DNA from 4 places in the Mycobacterium sp. C31M genome. Region 1 is predicted to be linked to each of the others. Evidence: riboswitches for the same ligand, from Rfam matches in the RefSeq annotation. Region 1 holds a riboswitch; each other region holds the start of a gene.
What was found. Region 1 has a riboswitch for cobalamin ahead of ACLBYA_RS10280 (class I SAM-dependent methyltransferase). Riboswitches for the same ligand answer to the same signal wherever they lie in the genome.
Positions count from the first base shown of each region.

Region 1 (4,855 bases):
CGATGATCATGGTCGGCCCGGGCACCGGCATCGCCCCGTTCCGGGGATTCCTGCAGGAACGCCGCGCGCTCGGCCACCGCGGACCCAACTGGCTGTTCTTCGGCGACCAGCACCGCAACGAGAACTTCTACTACCGCGACGAACTCGAGGACATGGTCGACGACGGGTTCCTCAACCGTCTCGATCTGGCGTTCTCCCGGGATCAGGCCCGACGGGTGTACGTGCAGGACAAGATGACCGATTACGGCGCGGACGTGTGGCGCTGGCTCGAGGACGGTGCGCACTTCTATGTCTGCGGCGATGCGTCCCGGATGGCGGCCGATGTCGACGCGGCCCTACTCAAGATCATCCGCACGCATGGCGGTCTGTCGGCCGAGGCCGCACACGACTACAAGAAGGAACTCGTCGCGACCAAGCGGTACGTCCGCGACGTCTACTGATCGCCGCGAATAAAAGTCGCTCCCGCGGCGTTGCACCCCACGTATTCAGAGAAGATGTTGGGGAGAGAAATGACTTGGCATACCGGTGACGTTGTGACCGCCCGCCGCGAGATCGATCAGATGGACGTTCAGACCGTTCCCGAAGGTGCCGCCGGCACCGTCGAAGAGACCACCGTGTTCGGACAGCCCAAGGTGGTCTGCTTTGACGTTCCCACTGTGTGGGGACCCAAGCGTGCCTGCGTGCACGTACACCGCGGGGACGTGGCACTGGCCGGCTGAGGGCAGGTCAGCGGTCCGCGACGGACCGTAGCGCGGTCGAGATCTGCTCGACCGCGTCGACATTGCGAAGCGACGGATCCAGCGCGGTCCCAGGCACCACGACATAGCGCTTCTCGCGCACCGCGGTGAGCCGGCTGGCCAGCGGATCACTCTCGAGGAACTCCATCTTGGCCGCGGCGCTGTCCCCGTCGTCACCGCGGGTCAGATCGGCCAACACCAGCACGTCTGGATCACGATCCAGGATGGCCTCCCACGAGGTCTCCGGCCACAGTTGGCGGCTGTCGCCGAACGCGTTGCGGGCGCCGGCCGCCTCGGTGATCAACCCAGGCGCACCGCAGCACCCGGCGATATAGGGCGTCCGGGTCGCCGAGTACCAGTACATCAACGTGGTGTCGGCGGCGTCCAAGCCGCTTGTGGCTGCCGCGAGCCGATCCTGCATCGACGTGACCAACCGATCACCGGCATCCTCGACACCGAACACCTGGGAGATATCTGCGATCTCGGCATAGATGTCGTCGAAGGTCAACGCACGGTGCTGAATTGCCTCCTGCCCGCTGCATTCACTGGCGGACAGGTATGTCGGAATGCCCAGCTGCTGGAACCGGTCCCGGCCGGCGATGCCCTGATCGGAGAAGGTGTACGCGAACGTCGCGTACACAAAGTCCGGCTCCTGCTCCAGGACCACCTCCAGCGAGGGGAAATCCGGGCTCAGTTCGGGGACGGTGGCGTTGGCGGCGGCCAGTTCCGGGAGCACCGGGTCGTTCCACGACGCGGTCCCGACCATCCGGTCGGCCAATCCGAGGGTGAGCATGAGTTCGGTCGCGGGCTGATTCACCGAGATGGCCCGCGACGGTGAGCCCGCGATGTCAATCTCGACCCCACAGTTCTGCAGTGATACCGATTGTGTTGTGGGGGAGGCAGTCTGATCGGTCGTGTCGGCACCACAGCCGGCCGCCAGAAGTGACACCGTCGCGGCGGCTGCCGCAACCGCGCCGCGCGACATCACTTCACCCCCAACACGACGTAGTCGTCGAGTAGCTGCCACACGGTGCCGACCTCGGAAAAGCCGGCCTGTGCGAGTGCGGCAAGGTGGAAGTCGACCGCGGTACTCGGTGGAGCGCCGCGTTGCGCAAACCGCTCCTCGCGCAGGGCGGCCAGCGGAGCGACACCGTCGCGCGCCGCGGCGGTCGCCCACCACTGGTCCCAGGTGAGCGCACCCGCGGCATGCGCCCGCTCCTGGGTTGCGGTGTCGTGGGTGTCGGCGAGCCGTTTCAGTGCCGGTTGGCGGCCGTCGAACCGGAAGTGGTCGCCGTTGAGCAGGATCCCGTTGCCGGGCAGCAACTCTGCCGCCGCGGTGTAGACACGCAACAGGGCGTCGGGGGACAGCCAGTGCAGCGCGGTTGTCGAGACGACGGCCGATACGGTTTCCCCGGCCAGCGCATCGGTCAGCACGTCCGACCACGCCGCATCGGCGAGGTCGGCCTCGACAAACCGCACACGGTCACCGTGCTCGACGGCCACCGTCTTGGCAGCGAGGTCGAGCAACAGAGGGTCGAAGTCGACGGCGATGACGCGCGCGCCGGGCAGTGCCTGCAGCACCCGGGCGCTCAGGGAGCCTGGCCCACACGCGAGATCGACGACCACCGGTTCGGTACCGCAGGCAAGACCGATGACATCGGTGATGGCGGTGAAGCGCGACTCGCGACCTGCGATATAGGCGGACTGCTGGTCATCCCAGGCACGTACGAGTGCGGCCGGGTCGCTGGCGGATGCGGACACGAGGCGATCCTTCGGACATCAGGGGCCTGATCAGCGAGACCCGTTGACAGACCGCGACGGTCGTCGCGGGTGCCAGCAGGTATTCGGACTCGGGGTCATCCCTCACCGTTGCGCGTCAGTCCCGGATTCGCACCGGGTTCCCTACTCCTTGCGGAGGTGACTGGCCCGCAAAGGTTAGCAGGCGTCCTCAGACCGCATCGATGTCCCGTGCGGCGCCCTTGTCCGCCGAAAGCGCCAGGGCCGCGTAGGCACGTAGCGCCGCCGACACGGTGCGTTCACGGTTCTTCGGCCGGTACCCGCCGGCAGCCTCCAACGCCTCACGGCGGCGGTTGAGTTCCTCGTCGGGCACGTCGACCTGGATACTGCGGTGCGGGATGTCGATGGTGATCAGATCGCCGTCCTCGATCAGCGCGATGGTGCCGCCCGCGGCAGCCTCGGGGGAGACGTGGCCGATCGAAAGGCCCGATGTCCCACCGGAGAACCGGCCATCGGTGATCAGCGCACACTGCGCACCCAGACCCCGGCCCTTCAGAAAGGCGGTCGGGTAGAGCATCTCCTGCATACCCGGGCCGCCCTTGGGCCCCTCGTAGCGAACCACCACGACATCGCCGGCCTGCACCCGCTTGTTCAGGATGGCGTCGACCGCGTCCTCCTGGGATTCCACGACCACCGCGGGACCACTGAACTTCCAGATCGATTCGTCGACGCCCGCGGTCTTGACGATGCAGCCGTCGACCGACAGATTTCCGCGCAGCACCGCCAGGCCACCGTCGGCGGAGTAGGCGTTCGCCATATCTCGGATGCAGCCGTTCTCAGCGTCGGTGTCCAGGCTGTCCCAGCGTTCGGATTGGGAGAAGGCTTTCGCCGAACGCACACAACCCGGAGCGGCATGGAACAGTTCGACGGCCTCGCCCGAGGGCAACCCTCCACGAATATCCCACTCGCGCAACCACTGTGCCATCGACCCGGCGTGCACGGTGTGCACCGTCTCGTGCAGGTGCCCGCCGCGCCACAGCTCGCCGAGAATGGCCGGGATGCCACCGGCGCGGTGCACATCCTCCATCAGGTAGTGGCCGTTGGGGGCCACCTTGCACAGACACGGGATCATCTGGCTGCGCTTCTCGATGTCCTCGAGGGTGTAGTCGAGTTCGGCCTCCCGCGCGGCGGCCAGCAGGTGCAGCACGGTGTTTGTGGACCCGCCCATCGCGATGTCCAGTGCCATCGCGTTGTCGAAGGCGTCGCGGGTGGCGATGGCCCGCGGCAGCACCGACGCGTCATCGTCGTCGTAGTACCGGCGCACGATGTCCATGACCGTGCTGCCGGCCTTCTCGTAGAGGGCGCGTCGCGCGGTATGCGTGGCCAGCACCGATCCGTTGCCCGGCAGCGCCAGACCCAACGCCTCGGTGAGGCAGTTCATCGAGTTCGCGGTGAACATGCCCGAGCAGGAGCCGCAGGTGGGGCACGCGGCCTCCTCGATGCGGGCGATGTCGTCGTCGGAGACATCGGTGTTCACGGCATCGGCGATCGCGGTGACCAGGTTGAGCCGGGTCCGCACGGTGCCGTCGACCAGGACGGCGGTGCCGCCCTCCATGGGGCCGCCGGAGACGAAGACCGTCGGGATGTTGAGCCGCAGCGCGGCCATCAGCATGCCGGGAGTGATCTTGTCGCAGTTGGAGATACACACCAGAGCGTCCGCACAGTGCGCGTTGACCATGTACTCCACCGAGTCGGCGATCAGCTCGCGCGACGGCAACGAATACAGCATGCCGCCGTGGCCCATGGCGATACCGTCGTCGACGGCAATCGTGTTGAACTCGCGCGGCACACCGCCGGCGGCGGAGATGGCCTCGGAGACGATCCGCCCGACGGGCTGCAGATGGGTATGGCCCGGCACGAACTCGGTGAAGCTGTTGGCCACCGCGACGATCGGCTTGCCGATGTCCTCGCCGGCCACCCCGGCGGCGCGCAGCAACGAGCGGGCACCGGCCATGTTGCGACCATGGGTGACGGTTCGAGACCTGAGTTCTGCCATAACACACAGCCTGCCCATCCGGGGCGCTACCTGGAAGACGGCGCTGATACTAGTACTGGCACTACTACCATCGACCGTATGGACAACCGCAGCAGCCAGCGCTCCGCCCTCGGCGAGTTCCTGCGGGCCCGCCGTATTGCGGCGCCACGTGCCGAGTTCGGCTTCCCGGAGGTGGCCCGGATGCGGGGCTCGGGTCTGCGCCGCGAGGAGGTCGCGGTGCTGTCCGGGGTGAGCGCCACCTGGTACACCTGGCTGGAACAGGGTCGCGATATCAACCCGTCCAAACAGGTTCTGGAAGCGGTGGGCCGAGCGCTGCGGCTCTCGC
Region 1 is NZ_JBKFAX010000005.1:254,026-258,880, forward strand. It holds gene ACLBYA_RS10265 (molybdopterin-dependent oxidoreductase) at 1-440, shown strand, start outside; gene ACLBYA_RS10270 (hypothetical protein) at 510-719, shown strand; gene ACLBYA_RS10275 (ABC transporter substrate-binding protein) at 727-1,722, opposite strand; gene ACLBYA_RS10280 (class I SAM-dependent methyltransferase) at 1,722-2,498, opposite strand; cobalamin riboswitch at 2,556-2,678, opposite strand; gene ilvD (dihydroxy-acid dehydratase) at 2,686-4,530, opposite strand; gene ACLBYA_RS10290 (helix-turn-helix transcriptional regulator) at 4,609-4,855, shown strand, end outside.

Region 2 (4,855 bases), on a different contig from region 1:
GCGCCGGCTGCCCGAGCTGTGCGGTGGACCGTTTCCGGTTCTGCTCGGAGTGAGCCGCAAATCGTTTCTCGGAGGCGTCACCGGCCGGGGTGTCGACGGTCGGTTGGCGGCCTCACTTGCCGTGCTGGGCCCCGCGTGGTCGGCGGGGGTGGATACCGTTCGGGTACACGATGTTCCAGAAACCATCGACACCATCAAGGTGACCGAAGCGCTCGCTGTATGACGACGGATCGTGCCCCGGAATCGCGACGATTCCGGGGCACGATTGTTGTCATCGCTCGGCGCGCACCGTCTTCGCGGCTTCCACCATGTGCCGCAGGGACTCGACGACCTCGTCGTTTTTACGAGTCTTGAGGCCGCAGTCCGGGTTGACCCAAAGCCGTTCCGCCGGAACGGCAGCCAGTGCCTCGCGGAGCGCCGTGGTCATCTCGTCGGTGCTGGGCACGCGCGGGGAGTGGATGTCGTAGACACCCGGCCCCACCCCGTTGCTGAAGCCGACGGCATTGAGGTCATCGAGCACCTCCATATGCGAACGCGCCGCCTCGATGGACGTCACATCGGCGTCGAGGTCTGCGATCGCCTTGATCACCTCACCGAACTCGGAATAGCACAGGTGCGTGTGGATCTGGGTGTCATCACGCACGCCTGCGGTCGACAGTTTGAACGCCTCCACCGACCACTTCAGATATTCCTGCTTCTCCTTGGACCGCAGCGGGAGCAGTTCGCGCAGCGCGGGCTCGTCCACCTGGATGATGGCGATGCCGGCCTTCTCCAGGTCCACCGTCTCGTCGCGGATGGCCAGCGCCACCTGCGCCGCGGTGTCGGCCAGCGGCTGGTCGTCGCGCACAAACGACCACGCCAGGATGGTCACCGGGCCGGTGAGCATGCCCTTGACCGGCCGCTTGCTCAGCGACTGGGCATATTCGGCCCACTCCACCGTCATCGGCTCGGGGCGGAACACATCTCCGAACAGCACCGGCGGCCGCACGCAGCGGGAGCCGTAGGACTGCACCCAGCCGTTCTGGGTGGCGAAGAACCCCTCCAGCTGCTCGGCGAAGTACTGCACCATGTCGTTGCGCTCCGGTTCGCCGTGCACCAGCACGTCGATGTCGAGCTCCTCCTGCAGCGTGATGACGGCAGCGACCTCGTCGCGCATCTTCTGCTGGTAGGCGGCATCGTCGATCTTGCCCGCACGCAGATCCGCACGCGCGACCCGGATCTCGGTGGTCTGCGGGTAGGACCCGATGGTGGTGGTCGGCAGCGGCGGCAGGTTGAGCCGTGCCTGCTGAGCGGTGCGCCGGTCGGCGGCAGGGCCGCGGTTGGCGGCGCCGGTGGACCGGATTTCGGCGATGCGCGACCGGACACCCGCGTTGTTGAGGCGCGGGTCGGCCTTGCGTGAGGCCACTGCGGCGTTGGACGCCTCGACCTCGGCAGTGATTGCCTCCCGGCCCTGTGACAGACCCTTGGCCAGGGCCACAACCTCGGCGATCTTCTCGGCGCCGAAGGCCAACCAGCTGCGCAGCGCCTCGTCGAGTTCCGTCTCGGGCTCCAGCGAGTACGGCACGTGCAGGGTCGAGCACGACGTGGACACCGTGACCGCACCGGCTAATCCGAGCAGCGTGGCCAGCTTGGCCAACGCAGCCTCCAGATCGGTCCGCCAGATGTTGCGGCCGTCGACGACCCCGGCGACGACGGTCTTCTGTGCGAGCTCGGGCACCGCGGCCAGTGCGTCCACGCCGCCGTAGACGAGGTCGACACCGATGGCCTCGATCGGTGTGCGGGCCAGGGCCGGCAGCGCATCGGTCAGTTCACCGAAGTAGGTGGCCACGAAGATGGCCGGCCGCTCGGCCAGCCCGCCGAGTCGGGAGTACACGCTTTCGGCGAACGCCCCGGCATTGTCGACGTTGTCGGTGACCAACACCGGTTCGTCGATCTGGACCCATCCGACACCCTTGTCGGCGAGCAGTCCCAGTAATTCGGCATAGACACCGACAAGTTCGTCGAGCCGTCCGATGGGTGCGTCGGCCCCGTCGACCGCCTTGCTCAACGCCAGGTAGGTGATCGGACCGACGATCACCGGGCGCAGCGCGACGCCGACCGACGAGGCCTCTTCCAGTTCGGCGAGAATCTTGGCCGGGTTCAGCGTGAACGTCGTGTCCGGGCCGATCTCGGGGACGATGTAGTGGTAGTTGGTGTCGAACCACTTGGTCATCTCCAGCGGAGCGATATCGGCACCGTCATAGGTGCCGCCGCGCGCCGCGGCGAAATAGCGATCCACATCGTCGGAAACGCCAGCCACCCGCGGCGGCAGCGTGCCCAGCAGGACCGACTGGTCCAGCATGTGGTCGTAGTACGAGAAGGTGTTGACCGGAAGCGAGTCCAGGCCGGCCGCGGCCTGGGATTGCCAGGTGTCCTTGCGCAATGTGGCGGCGACCGATTCGAGCTCGGCGCGGTCGATCTTCTTCGACCAGTACTTCTCGACGGCCCGCTTGAGCTCGCGGTTCGGGCCGACCCGTGGCGAACCCAGGATGGTGGCGGTGAACGTAGGGGCAGATTGTGTTGTCACGCGAAGTCCTTCAACAACGATGGAGAGCCCACCGCCCTTTGGACGTGCAACCGAAGAGGCCACCGCAGTGGGACACGCGGCAGCCACACCGGCCATACGCCCAGTCCTCGAGGCGATGCGCCGCCGGGCGCGGCGCGCCCGGCACAGTTGGCAGGTCTTCGGACTAACAGGCGCACACCCAAGGATGTTCCTACTGGCCGTCGCTTCCCAGTGCTGAGCACCAGTGCCTGTGACGGCGGTCGTTCCTGCATACCGCTGCGGGACAGTCCCGGATTCTCACCAGGTTCCCTCTTGCGATGCCGGACGCGCAGAACACACGCCCCCGGCAAACCAGCTGCGCCGCTGATACTACGCACGGCCCGGACATGACGGTGGGCCCTGTGCACGGAATCGGTACGTGCACAGGGCCCACAATCGAAGCGCTACTCCGCGGAGCTGGATTCCGACTTGGTGGTCTTGTCGGAGCCGCCGCTGTCACCGGAGTCCCGGGAGGTGCTGCCGCCACCCGTCAGCTTCTTGACGGTGCGGCCGACATTGTCGCGGAAGTCCTTGAATCCCTGGCGAATACCGGCGGCAGGGTCCTTCTTGGCCGGCTTGGTGGTGGCGGCCTTGTCGGTGTCCGCATCCTCGGACTCGGCTGCTTCGGACTCTGCTGCGTCATCGGCGGTGTCCTCGGTGGCCGGCTCCTCCACCTTGACCGGGATGGTCGACGGCTCGGTCACCTCGGGCTCGACGACTTCGGTTTCGACGACCTCGGGTTCGGTGGGCTCGACCGGCTCAGTGGTCTCGACGACCTCGGTCTCCTCGATGATCTCGACCGCAGGCACGACCTCGGCCTCGGGAGCCGTCTCCGGAACCAGCTCGGCGACCGGGTCGATCTCGGTACTCGTCGTGAGCTCGCCGGCATCCTCGATCTGATCGGTCGCGTCGGTGACCAGGCTGACCAGGGTCGCGTTGGCGTCGGTGACCGTCGTCTCGACGATGTCGTTCGGTGTCTTGATATCGCGCACCGGAGGCTGTTGACCCCACGGTGTGAGCAGTCCGGGCGCGGGGATGTATTCGCCCTCACGGCCCGGCAGGATCGGGCCCAGGTCGCCGTAACCGCCGAACAGCAGTCCGTCGATGACATGGAACGGCGCCCGGATGATGGCCTCGATGAACGGTTCGATGCGGTAGGTCGTCGTCGACATGTAGATCTCGTAGTGAGCCATCCCGGCGGCGCCGATGGCGCTGAGGATGGGACCGACCAGGCGGACGAAGGCGTACTCGATGAGCTCGGGGATCTGTCGGATCTGGTCGCCCAGGACCGGGAAGTTCCGGGCCACCGCCTCGGCGACCGCGTCGTTGAGCGGGCCGATGACCAGCGGTGTGATGGGTGCCAGGAAGATGTCGGTGACCAGCGCGTAATTCCACGGCAGCAGGTCCTCGTCGGGCCAGTTCTCGTGCACGGTCCACCACAGGTCGGGGATCTTGCGGGTCAGCGCGTCGTAACTCTGGCCCAGCGCGGCCTGGGCGCCGGAGGCGATCAACTGCAGGTCCTGGATCAGGCCGGCGGGCATCACCTCGGTGGTGACGACACGGGGAGCCTCGACGACGGCCTGGATCTGCGGGGCGACCGTGACCGGAGTCAGCGCGATGGCGCCGGCGCCGGCGAGTGCCACGCCGGTGGAGAGGGTCTGCCGAAACACCTTGTTGGCCATGGGATTGCCGACTCCTGAGCTAGCGGGATGTTTGCCGCGGGCAACGGTAGCGCAGGATACGCGTCAATTGGGACCTTCCTCGTGGTCGCTGAGAACGTCCTCAGCAGGCCGGGGCTCGGCTCGGTTCCGCACGAAAACCGCCGTCGCTGGATATGGTTCGGCTGTGCCTGAATTTGATCGACGCAGCGCGATGATGATGCTCGGACTGGGTGCGGCCGCCGCCGCGCTGCCGGTCCAGAATGCTCGCGCAGAGCCGCTACCAGGGGATCTGTCGCCCAACCCGGTCCCAGAGGCGGCTGCTCCGCCGATCCTGTGGCAGGACGAGTTCAACGGACCCGCGGGTTCCCCGCCGGACCCGGCCTCATGGTTCATCGTCCCGCAGCGCGAGACCATCCGGAACCCGGTCGAATGGGACAAGCCGTTCAACATGGGCCGCTACGTCACCGATCAGGAGCACGTGTTCCAGGACGGCAACGGCAACCTGGTCATCCGCGCCACCGAAGGCCCCGGTGCCAACATCCAGGAGAAGTTCGCCAGCGCCAAGATCATCGGCAACTGGCGCGGCGGCGTCGGCACGACGTGGGAGGCC
Region 2 is NZ_JBKFAX010000023.1:2,481-7,335, forward strand. It holds gene folP (dihydropteroate synthase) at 1-223, shown strand, start outside; gene metE (5-methyltetrahydropteroyltriglutamate--homocysteine S-methyltransferase) at 272-2,566, opposite strand; cobalamin riboswitch at 2,699-2,916, opposite strand; gene ACLBYA_RS27535 (hypothetical protein) at 2,989-4,266, opposite strand; gene ACLBYA_RS27540 (glycoside hydrolase family 16 protein) at 4,457-4,855, shown strand, end outside.
Region 2: linked by a shared signal. The riboswitch ahead of metE (5-methyltetrahydropteroyltriglutamate--homocysteine S-methyltransferase) and the one ahead of ACLBYA_RS10280 (class I SAM-dependent methyltransferase) in region 1 are both predicted to bind cobalamin.

Region 3 (4,855 bases), on a different contig from region 1:
CGATGATGGCGGTGATCCTGCCCGCCGGCAGGGCGGCACTGACCTCGCCCACCACGGTCCGGCCGCCGTAGCCCAGCTTCAGGTTTTCGGTGGTCAATGAATTCATCCGGCGGCTCCGATCCGGTTGGCGCGGGCGAGCAGGTAGAGCAGAACGGGTGCGCCGATGATGGCGGTGAGGATGCCGACGGGCATTCCCATGGGCGCGAACAGGAGTCGGGCGGTCAGGTCGGCACTCACCACCAGCAGCGCACCGATGGCCGCTGCGGGCGCAAGGCCGGTATGTCGTTCGGCGAGCAGGCGTCGGGCGATCTGCGGGGCGACCAGCGCGACGAACCCGATGGGGCCGGCGGCCGCGGTCGCCATCGCGGCCAACGTCACCGCCACCAGCACCAGAGCCACCTTGTGCGCCTGCCGGCTGCCCAGGGTCCGGGCCAGATCGTCACCGAGCTCGAACAATCGCAGGTGCCTTCCCAGCACCACCAGAGCGGGCACCGCGATCAGCAGGGTGGCCCCGATGACCGCCACATGCAGGGTGCTGCGGTTGGCCAGGCTGCCGGTCAGCCAGACCGCCGCCGTCATCGCCTCGTGCACATCGGCGCGCGTCAGCAGATATGAGATCCCGGAGGTCAGCAGGGCGGCCACCCCGATGCCGACCAGCACCAGCCGAAAGCCATGCAGACCGCGGCGGTAGGCGATCGCGAGGATGGCGGCCGCGGTGATCAATGCACCGAGCAAGGCGCCGACGACCAGCGTCGCCCCGCTGCCGCCGAGCACGGTCAACACGACCAAGGCCCCCAGCGCCGCACCGGAATTGATGCCGATGACGTCCGGACTGACCAGCGGATTGGATGCGATGCGTTGCAGGATCGCACCCGAGAGCGCAAACGCCGCCCCGACACCGAGTCCGGTGAGCACCCGCGGCAGCCGGTCACCCAGCACGACATCGCGTTCGATGAGGGTGCCGCCACCGGACAGCACGTTCGCCGCGTCGCGCACCGAGATCGGAAATTCGCCGAGCGTCAGCGATACGGCGGCCACGACAACTGCTGCGGCCCAGGCGATCACGGTGATGACGGCCGCGGTGCGGCTGAACCGCAAGGCCAGGCCACCGGCCACGACGGTACTCACAGCCCGGACACCTTCCGGTTGCGGACCAGGTAGAGAAAGAACGGCGCACCGGCCAGCCCGGTGATGATGCCGACCTGAAGCTGCTGCGGTGACACCAGGATTCGGCCGAGAATATCGGCGGCCAGCAACAGCGTCGGCGCCAACACCACCGTCCACGCCATGATCCAGCGGTAGTCCGGTCCGGTGATCAACCGTGCGATATGGGGCACCACCAACCCGATGAACCCGATCGGGCCGGCGATCGCGGTGGCCGCCCCGGCCAACAGGATCACGGCGACGGCGGCGGTGATGCGGGCCGACCACAACCGGGCACCGAGGTTGCGGGCCATATCGTCGCCCAGTGCCACCACATTCAGGGTGCGACTGGTGACGATCGCGGCGAGCATCCCGGCGACGATGAACGGGGTCACCGCGGCCAGCGATGTGCCGTCGGCGCGGGTGAGCGATCCGACCACCCAGAACCGGAAATCGTCCAGGGTGCTGGCATCCAGCAGGGTGATCGCCGAGGTGATCGCGCCGACGAAGGCGGTGAACGCCGCCCCGGCCAGTGCGAGCTTGACCGGGGTGGCCCCACCCAGTCCGAGCGATCCCAGGGTGTAGACGAACACCGCCGCGACGGCCGCTCCGGCGAAGGCGAACCAGACATAACCGCTCGCCGAACTGACGCCCGCGAACGTCATCGCGAGCACCACCGCCAGTGCGGCGCCGGAGTTGATACCGAGGATGCCCGGACCGGCCAGCGGATTGCGGGTGATGCCCTGCATGACGGCACCGGCGACGCCCAGTGCGGTCCCGGCGAGGATGCCCGCGACCGTCCGGGGAATCCGGATGTGCGCGACGATCCGATCCAGATCGGTTGTGGCGGGCCGGGATACCGCGGCCACCACATCGGCGATGGTGACCGTGAAGTTGCCGATCAGGACCGAGGCCAGGGCCACCGCGACGAACACCCCGCCTGCGACAACAAGTCCCAGCAGCCGGTTCCAGCCGCCCTGCAGCACACCGCGGCGGATGTCAGTTGACCCGGTCGGGATGCAGGATCGACGCCACCACCTCGACCGCATGGGCGGCCCGGACACCGGCGGCCCGATCGGAGAACAGATAGGGGTGCACCTGCTCGTTGCGCACCGCGGCCACCCCGGCCAGCGCAGGATTGGCCGCCAGCGTGGCGGCCTCCTGCGCGCCGCTTTCGGCGGTGTAGGAGATATCGCAGCAGACGCTGGTGAGGATGACGTCGGGGTCGCGGCGGATGATCTCCTCGATGTCGACATCGACGTGGCGGCGCTGGGTCAGGTCGGCGAAGGCGTTCACCCCACCGGCATGCTCGATGATCTGGGTGCCGAAGTCGATACCACCGGCCACCCGGTAGCCGCCGTCGTCATCGATCAACATGATCGCCACCGACGGCCGGTCCGCGCCCGCGACAGCCTCCTCGACCGCGTCGATCCGCGCCTGCTGGTCGGCGATGACCTCTTCGGCACGATCCTCGGCGCCGAAGATCGTGCCGAGGTCGCGCAGGTCCTGATAGATGGTGTCGACCCGCACCGCGGCCGGGTCGATGGCCTCATCGGACAGGCCGTCCTCGCTGGGGCACAGCGGGCTCAGAATCCAGGACTGGATGCCCAACTCGGACAGGCTGGCCCGGGTGCCGACGCTGGTGTCGCCGCTGCCCTCGGAGAAGACGTTGTTGTAGCCCGACAGCACGAAGTCCGGGTTGGTGGCCAGCAGGCCGTCGCGGCTCGGCAGCTGCGGCACATAGGGCACCTGCTGCTGGGCGTCGGTGTATTCGGGCAGCACCTGCGAATCGAGGAACGCGGTCCCGACCAGGCGGTCGGAGATGCCGAGCGCGTGCGCGATCTCGGTCGCCGGCTGATACGCGGCGTACACCCGCTCGGGTGGCCCGCTGACGCTCACGTCGATGCCGCAGTTCTCGACGGTCACCGCCTCGGCGGATGCTTCGCCTGTCGGCTCGGAGGTGTCGCTCGCGCAGCTCGCGACGGTAGCGATCACGAATGCCGCGGCAACCGCGGCACGGGTGGGGGACAACGAACGGGCCACGGTCAGCCAGCCTCTCCAGATCCTCGTGGATGGGGTACTTCTGTGCCGTGGCCGGTCTCCTGGCTGACGGGTATGACGCGACATCCCAACCTTCCCAAGACCGGTCGGTCTCAGTGGCCCACCGCGCGGACGCGGCGGAAAGGGAGGTAGCAATTCCCGATCACAGTGGCGAGGGCCGCGCCGGTTTCACACCGGCTTCCCGTTCACCACGGCTGATTGGAGGCTAGCACTCAGCCGGCCGCCCATTGTTTGGCGTCGTCGAGTCGGTCGAGTCCGAACACCGAGATCTCGCCGGGGTAGAGCCAGCCGATGGCGTGGATGGTGTGGGTGATCCATTCGCGGTCGGCCACCACGGCGATGCGTTTGAACGCCGAGTGATGATGCAGCAGTGCACCGAGGCCCATCTTGAGATCCTCGGTCAACCCGCCGGGTCCGAACCCCTCGTAATCGGGCTCGATGACTTCGACGATCCGGATCTCGCCGGCTTTGGCGATCTGGTCCATGGTGGGCTGGAACGCCCGCATCTGTTCCCCGTCGATACGGCCGGACACCCGGATGCCGGTCACCCCGGCCGGCATGTCGGTCAGCACTTCGATCATCGGTTCAGCATCCTCTTCTGTTATGAACGACGGGTGGAAATGGTGGCCACCGCGCCCGCGACGACGGGACCGGCCGATATCGGCGCCTGGGCAGCACGTGTGGAACGTCTCGGATTCGACACCATGCACGTCTCGGAGACCATCCACGACCCGTTCGTGGTCGCCGCGCTGGCGTTGCAGGCGACCCGCACCCTGAGCGTGCGCACCAGCATGGTGCTGGCCTTCCCGCGCAGCCCGATGATCACCGCGTGCTCGGCCTGGGATCTGGCCCGGCTGTCCGGTGGCCGGTTCCAACTGGGTATCGCCTCGCAGGTGCGCGGCAACATCGTCGGTCGCTTCTCGGCGCAATGGTCCGAACCGGTGGCCCGGCTCGCCGACTACATCCGTGCGCTGCGGGCGATCTTCCACGCCTTCCAAACCGGTGCTGCCCTCAATTACGTTGGTACGCACTACGCATTCGACAGGCTGCAGCCGTACTTCAATCCCGGCCCGCTCGAGGGCGCGCCTCCGCAGATCTGGTGCGGCGGGGTCAATGAACGCATGGTGGCGATGGCTGGACAACTGGCCGACGGCTTCGTCTGCCACCCCACCAGTTCGCACCCGACGATCCTGCGCACCCGGACCGTGCCCGCGCTGGCCGGCACGAGGTTGATCGCCAACCCGCAGCCGGTGGCGGCCGCGACGGCCGAGGGTGTGCGTGAATTGCGGGACGTCCGCCGCGACGAGCTGCGTTTTCTGTACCGCACGCCGGCCTACCGCAGGCAGCTGGAACTCATCGGGGTCACCGACCTCGGCGGGCTCGAAGCGTTGATCCCGCAGGGCACCTACGACGAGATCCCCGCGGTGCTCGGACAGTGGTACGCGGGACTGTGCGACGGGCTGACCATCGCCGTGCCGGACACCGACGACGCGGCGCTGACCGAGCTGGTCCGGCAATGTCGGATGATTCCAACCCTGTCGGATCCGGCCGCGCGATAGGACGATGGTCCGCGTGTCCGCAACACTGCTCGCCCAACTGGTCGCACCGGCCATCGTGGTGGCCTGGTCGCCGATGAAGGTCATCCCGGCCC
Region 3 is NZ_JBKFAX010000010.1:190,660-195,514, forward strand. It holds gene ACLBYA_RS17130 (ABC transporter ATP-binding protein) at 1-106, opposite strand, end outside; gene ACLBYA_RS17135 (FecCD family ABC transporter permease) at 103-1,128, opposite strand; gene ACLBYA_RS17140 (FecCD family ABC transporter permease) at 1,125-2,129, opposite strand; gene ACLBYA_RS17145 (ABC transporter substrate-binding protein) at 2,143-3,186, opposite strand; cobalamin riboswitch at 3,219-3,412, opposite strand; gene ACLBYA_RS17150 (STAS/SEC14 domain-containing protein) at 3,417-3,785, opposite strand; gene ACLBYA_RS17155 (LLM class flavin-dependent oxidoreductase) at 3,795-4,763, shown strand; gene ACLBYA_RS17160 (GAP family protein) at 4,777-4,855, shown strand, end outside.
Region 3: linked by a shared signal. The riboswitch ahead of ACLBYA_RS17145 (ABC transporter substrate-binding protein) and the one ahead of ACLBYA_RS10280 (class I SAM-dependent methyltransferase) in region 1 are both predicted to bind cobalamin.

Region 4 (4,855 bases), on a different contig from region 1:
ATCAGATCCTTGCGAATCACGGTGTGCACCAACGCTCCTGCGCCACCGGCCAGCGTATCGAGGGACGCGCACGGCACGGTGTCGCCGGCCAGCACCACCGACGCGCCGGCGTGTTCGACCCGGAAGCCCACGGTCGGGGCCACCGGACGGTGATCGGTCGGCGCGGTCAGCACCCGCACACCGTCGGCATCCCACACCACACCCTCGGTGACTTCGTGCACCTCGACCTGTGGCGGACCGGTGAGATCGGCATGGTGGGCGATCCGATAGCCGATGTCGTGCGCGAAGGCGGCCAGCGTCGCGGCCACCACCTCGGCGGTGCCCGGCGGTCCGATGATCGGCAGGGGCACCGGATCTGGGGTGAAGGTGCTGACCCACCGGGTGATCAGGACATCCCCGAGGTCGGCGATGTGGTCACTGTGCAGATGGGTGAGCAACAGGGCGCTGAGCGCGCCGGCGCCCGACCCGGCCGCCGCCAGTCGCTGTAGCACCCCACGTCCGCAGTCCACCAGCAGCGCCTGCCCGCCCGCGCGAACCAGAGTCGACGGTCCGGCCCGATCCGGGTCGGGGATGGGGCTGCCGGTGCCGAGCAGGGTGACCTCGATCATCGTTCAGATATACCGCTTCCGTCCGATTCAGTTCGTTGCAATGGCGCGATCGGGCGCCGCATCGACGTAGCCTGGAATGTGTTCGAGGTCACATCTTTGGGGAGGGTGCCATGCGAATCGCCGACGTGCTGAAGGCCAAGGGGGCGGCGGTGGAGACGATCAGTCCGGAGACATCGGTCGCCGACCTGCTGACCGGTCTGGTCAACCGCAATATCGGTGCGATGGTCGTCGTCGGCCACGAAGGTCCGGTCGGAATCGTGTCCGAGCGCGATGTCGTGCACCGGTTGCACGACCTGGGTGCCGATCTGCTGACCCGGCCCGTCAGCGAGATCATGACCACCCACCTGCTGTTCTGCTCGCCCGAGGACTCGGTCGACAGCCTCAGCGCGGCGATGACACACCACCGCGTGCGGCACATCCCGGTACTGCAGGACGGCAAGCTCGCCGGAATCGTCAGCATCGGCGATGTGGTCAAGACCCGCATGCAGGAACTGGAATCCAGCCGGGAGCACTTGCAGGCCTACATCACCCAGGGCTGAAATAGACACCCATGACCGCTGCCGACGTGCGACCCGCGACGCGGGCCGACATCACCACACTGTCCCAGGTGCTGGGCCGCGCCTTCGCCGACGACCCGGTGATGTCGTGGATGCTGCCCGACCCGCAGGCGCGGCACCGTAAACTGCACAAGCTTTTCGCCGCGCTGACGCGCCATCATCACCTGACCCGGGGTGGGGTGGAGGTGGCCACCAACGGATCGGGTATCACGGCCGCCGCCCTCTGGGACCCGCCCGGACAATGGCGCCACACCACCGCCGAGGAGTTGCGCGCCGCACCCTCGATGCTGATGACGTTCGGCGCCGCGGTGCGCAGGGGGATGACGGTGTCGGATCTGATGAAGCGGTGCCATCCGGCCCAACCGCACTGGTATTTGGCGGTGATCGGCAGTGACCCGCAGGTGCGCGGCGGTGGCTTCGGTCACGCACTGATGCGCTCGCGGCTGGACCGCTGCGACGCCGAGTACGCCCCCGCGTATCTGGAGTCCAGCAACCCGGACAACATCGGCTACTACGAGCGTTTCGGTTTCGAGGTGACCGGCGAGGTCACCGTGCCCGACGGACCCACCCTTTATCCGATGTGGCGGCACCCGCGGTAGGGTGCTACGGACCGACGGCAGGGGAATCCGGTGTGAATCCGGAGCTGACGCGCAGCGGTAAGAGGCCACGCCTCGAGTCCGAATGCCTGTCGCCGGCGCATCGTTGGCGGCTCCGCGGTCGAGCCCTGCACCGAAGGAAGTCACGTCGTGAGTGTCCTGCCCATTCTGATGTCTGCGCTGGTGGTGCTTACCGCGTGCTCCTCGACTGAGGCGCCCGAAGCCTCGCCCTCCGTTGCGGAAACCCCCGGCCGTACCAACTATCCACTCACCTTGGACAACTGCGGTGTCCAGGTCACCTTCGAGCAGGCTCCGCAACGCGCCGTGTCGTTGTACCAGGCGTCGACGGAGATCCTGCTGTCACTGGGGCTGGCCGACCGGATGGTCGGCACCTCGACATGGTTCGATCCGGTGCTGCCCGAGTTGGCCGCCGACAACGAGCGGGTGCCACGACTGGCCGACAACGATCCGGGGCTGGAGACCGTCCTGGACACCGAACCGGATCTGATCACCTCGGCCAGCGCCCACACCTTTACCCCTGCCGTGGTCGGTGAACGGGCCCGGTTGGCCGAACTCGGCATTGCGACCTACCAGTCGCCGTCGGTCTGCGTCGACGCCGACGTCGACGGTGAGACGGTGACCCGCACCGCGCCGTTGAGGATGGACACGCTGTTCCGCGAGATCACCGAACTGGCACAGATTTTCGATGTCCAGCAGCGCGGCGAGGAACTGGTCGCCGAGTTGCGGCAGCGGCTCGCCGACGCCCGGGACGTCCCACAGCAGGACGCCACCGTGGCGTTCTGGTTCTCCGGGCTTCGGACGCCGTACATGGCCGGATGCTGCTCGGCACCCGGCTTGTACGCCACTGAGGTCGGCGCCACGAACGTGTTCGCCGACGCCCGTGAGGACTGGCCCGAGGTCAGTTGGGAGGTCGTCGCCGACCGCGATCCCGATGTGCTGGTGCTGGCCGACCTCAGCCGTAAACGCATCGACGGTGACGCGCTGGACAGCAAAAAAGCCTTCCTGGAGTCGGATCCGTTGACCCGCAACATGACCGCGGTCCAGCAGCAGCGCTACGTGGTGCTCACCGGATCCGAACTCGATCCCGGTATCCGCCAGGTCGACGCCATCGAGAAGATCGCGGCAGGGTTCGGGGGGACCCGATGAGGGGCCGGATCGTCCTCGCGCTGGCCGCGACCGTCGTGCTGGCGGGCTGCGGACAGAACGCCGCCGTGACCGATGATGCTGCCGCACCGGGCTTTCCGATCACCGTGCAGAACTGCGGGCGCGAGGTCGTCGTCGACGCGCCGCCGCAGCGCGCCGTGTCCCTGAACCAGGGATCCACCGAAATCCTGCTGTCACTCGGGCTGGCCGATCGGATGGTCGGCACCGCGACCTGGACAGACCCGATCCGGGAGAATCTCGCCGAGGCCAACTCCGGGGTACCCCGGCTCGCGGAGAACCAGCCGTCGCTGGAGACCGTGCTCGGTGCCGAGCCGGATTTTGTGACGGCCTCCTTCGCCGGGACGCCGGGTCCCGGCGGGGTTGCCGACCGTGGCCAGCTCGAATCACTGGGGGTGCCAACCTATCTGGCGCCCAGCGACTGCGTGGGCAAGGTGTCGGTCAACGCCGACGGTGCCCGCACCGAACCGTTCACCATGGCCGCCATCTACACCGAGATCCGGGATCTGGCACGGATTTTTGATGTTTCGGACCGCGGTGAGCAACTGATCGCGGATCTGGAGCAGCGGATACAGACCAGCCGGGTCAGCGCCGACGCCGATCTGGCGTACTGGTTCTCCGACCTGCGCGCCCCGTACTTCGGCGGCTGCTGCGGATCACCCGGGGTGATCACCGACACCGTCGGGGCCCGCAACATCTTCGTCGACACCACCGAGGAATGGCCGCAGGTCAGCTGGGAGGTGGTCGCCGACCGCGACCCGGACGTGCTGGTGCTCGCCGACCTGAGCCGCCGCACCATCGACGGGGACAGTTTGGACACCAAGATCGAGTTCCTGGAGAGCAATGCGGTGACATCGCGGATGACGGCCGTCCAACAGAAGCGCTACGTGGTGGTCAACGGGGCCGATCTGAACCCGTCGATCCGTACCGTCGACGGCGCCGAGAAGGTGGCCGACGGCCTGCGCGAATTCGGCCTCACTCGCTGAGGATGCGCACCCCGTCACTGCTGGCCCTCTGGCTGTCCGGCCTGGTGCTGCTCGTCATCTCGGCGGCGGTGGCGATCACGATCGGGCCCGCCGCGTTGTCGGTGCGCGACGTCTACGGCATCGTGGCCGAGCATCTCGGTGCGGGACCGTCGGGGGCGACGCGCATCCAGGACGGCATCGTCTGGCAACTACGCCTGCCGCGGGTGCTGCTGGCCGCGCTGTGCGGGGCCGGCCTGGCGCTGTGCGGGGCGATCCTGCAGTCCCTGCTGCGCAACCCGTTGGCCGATCCGTTCGTGCTGGGGGTGTCCTCGGGCGCCTCGACGGGCGCAGTGCTGATCGCGGTGCTCGGTGTCGGGGCGGGGACGCTGACACTGTCCGGCGGGGCGTTCCTCGGTGCGGTGCTGGCCTTTGCGGTGGTGCTGGCCCTGGCCTACGCCGCCGGTGGCGGCACCGACCGGGTGGTGCTGGCCGGGGTGGCGGCCACCCAGCTGTTCTCGGCGCTGACCTCGTTCATCGTGCTGTCCTCGGCCGATGCCGAACAGACCCGCGGTGTGTTGTTCTGGTTGCTCGGCTCGTTGGCAGGGGTGTCCTGGAGCGACGTCGCGGTCTGCGCGACCGTGGTCGGCGCCGGGTTGGTGTGCTGTCTGGCCTATGCACGGGCCATGGACGCCTTCGCCTTCGGCGACGATGCCGCCGCCGCGCTGGGGGTGTCGGTGCGTCAGGCCCGCGCGGTGCTGCTGGTGGTCACCGCGGTGATCACCGCGGCACTGGTCAGTGCGGCGGGCGCCATCGGCTTTGTCGGGCTGGTGTTACCGCACGCCGCGCGATTCCTCGTCGGACCGGGGCACCTGCGCCTGTTGCCGTCGGTGGCGATCCTCGGAGCCGTCTTCATGGTGTGGGTGGACACCTTGGCCCGCACCGTGTTC
Region 4 is NZ_JBKFAX010000007.1:192,029-196,883, reverse strand. It holds gene ACLBYA_RS13040 (ribonuclease Z) at 1-608, opposite strand, end outside; gene ACLBYA_RS13035 (CBS domain-containing protein) at 719-1,147, shown strand; gene ACLBYA_RS13030 (GNAT family N-acetyltransferase) at 1,159-1,764, shown strand; cobalamin riboswitch at 1,742-1,872, shown strand; gene ACLBYA_RS13025 (ABC transporter substrate-binding protein) at 1,933-2,928, shown strand; gene ACLBYA_RS13020 (ABC transporter substrate-binding protein) at 2,925-3,929, shown strand; gene ACLBYA_RS13015 (FecCD family ABC transporter permease) at 3,932-4,855, shown strand, end outside.
Region 4: linked by a shared signal. The riboswitch ahead of ACLBYA_RS13025 (ABC transporter substrate-binding protein) and the one ahead of ACLBYA_RS10280 (class I SAM-dependent methyltransferase) in region 1 are both predicted to bind cobalamin.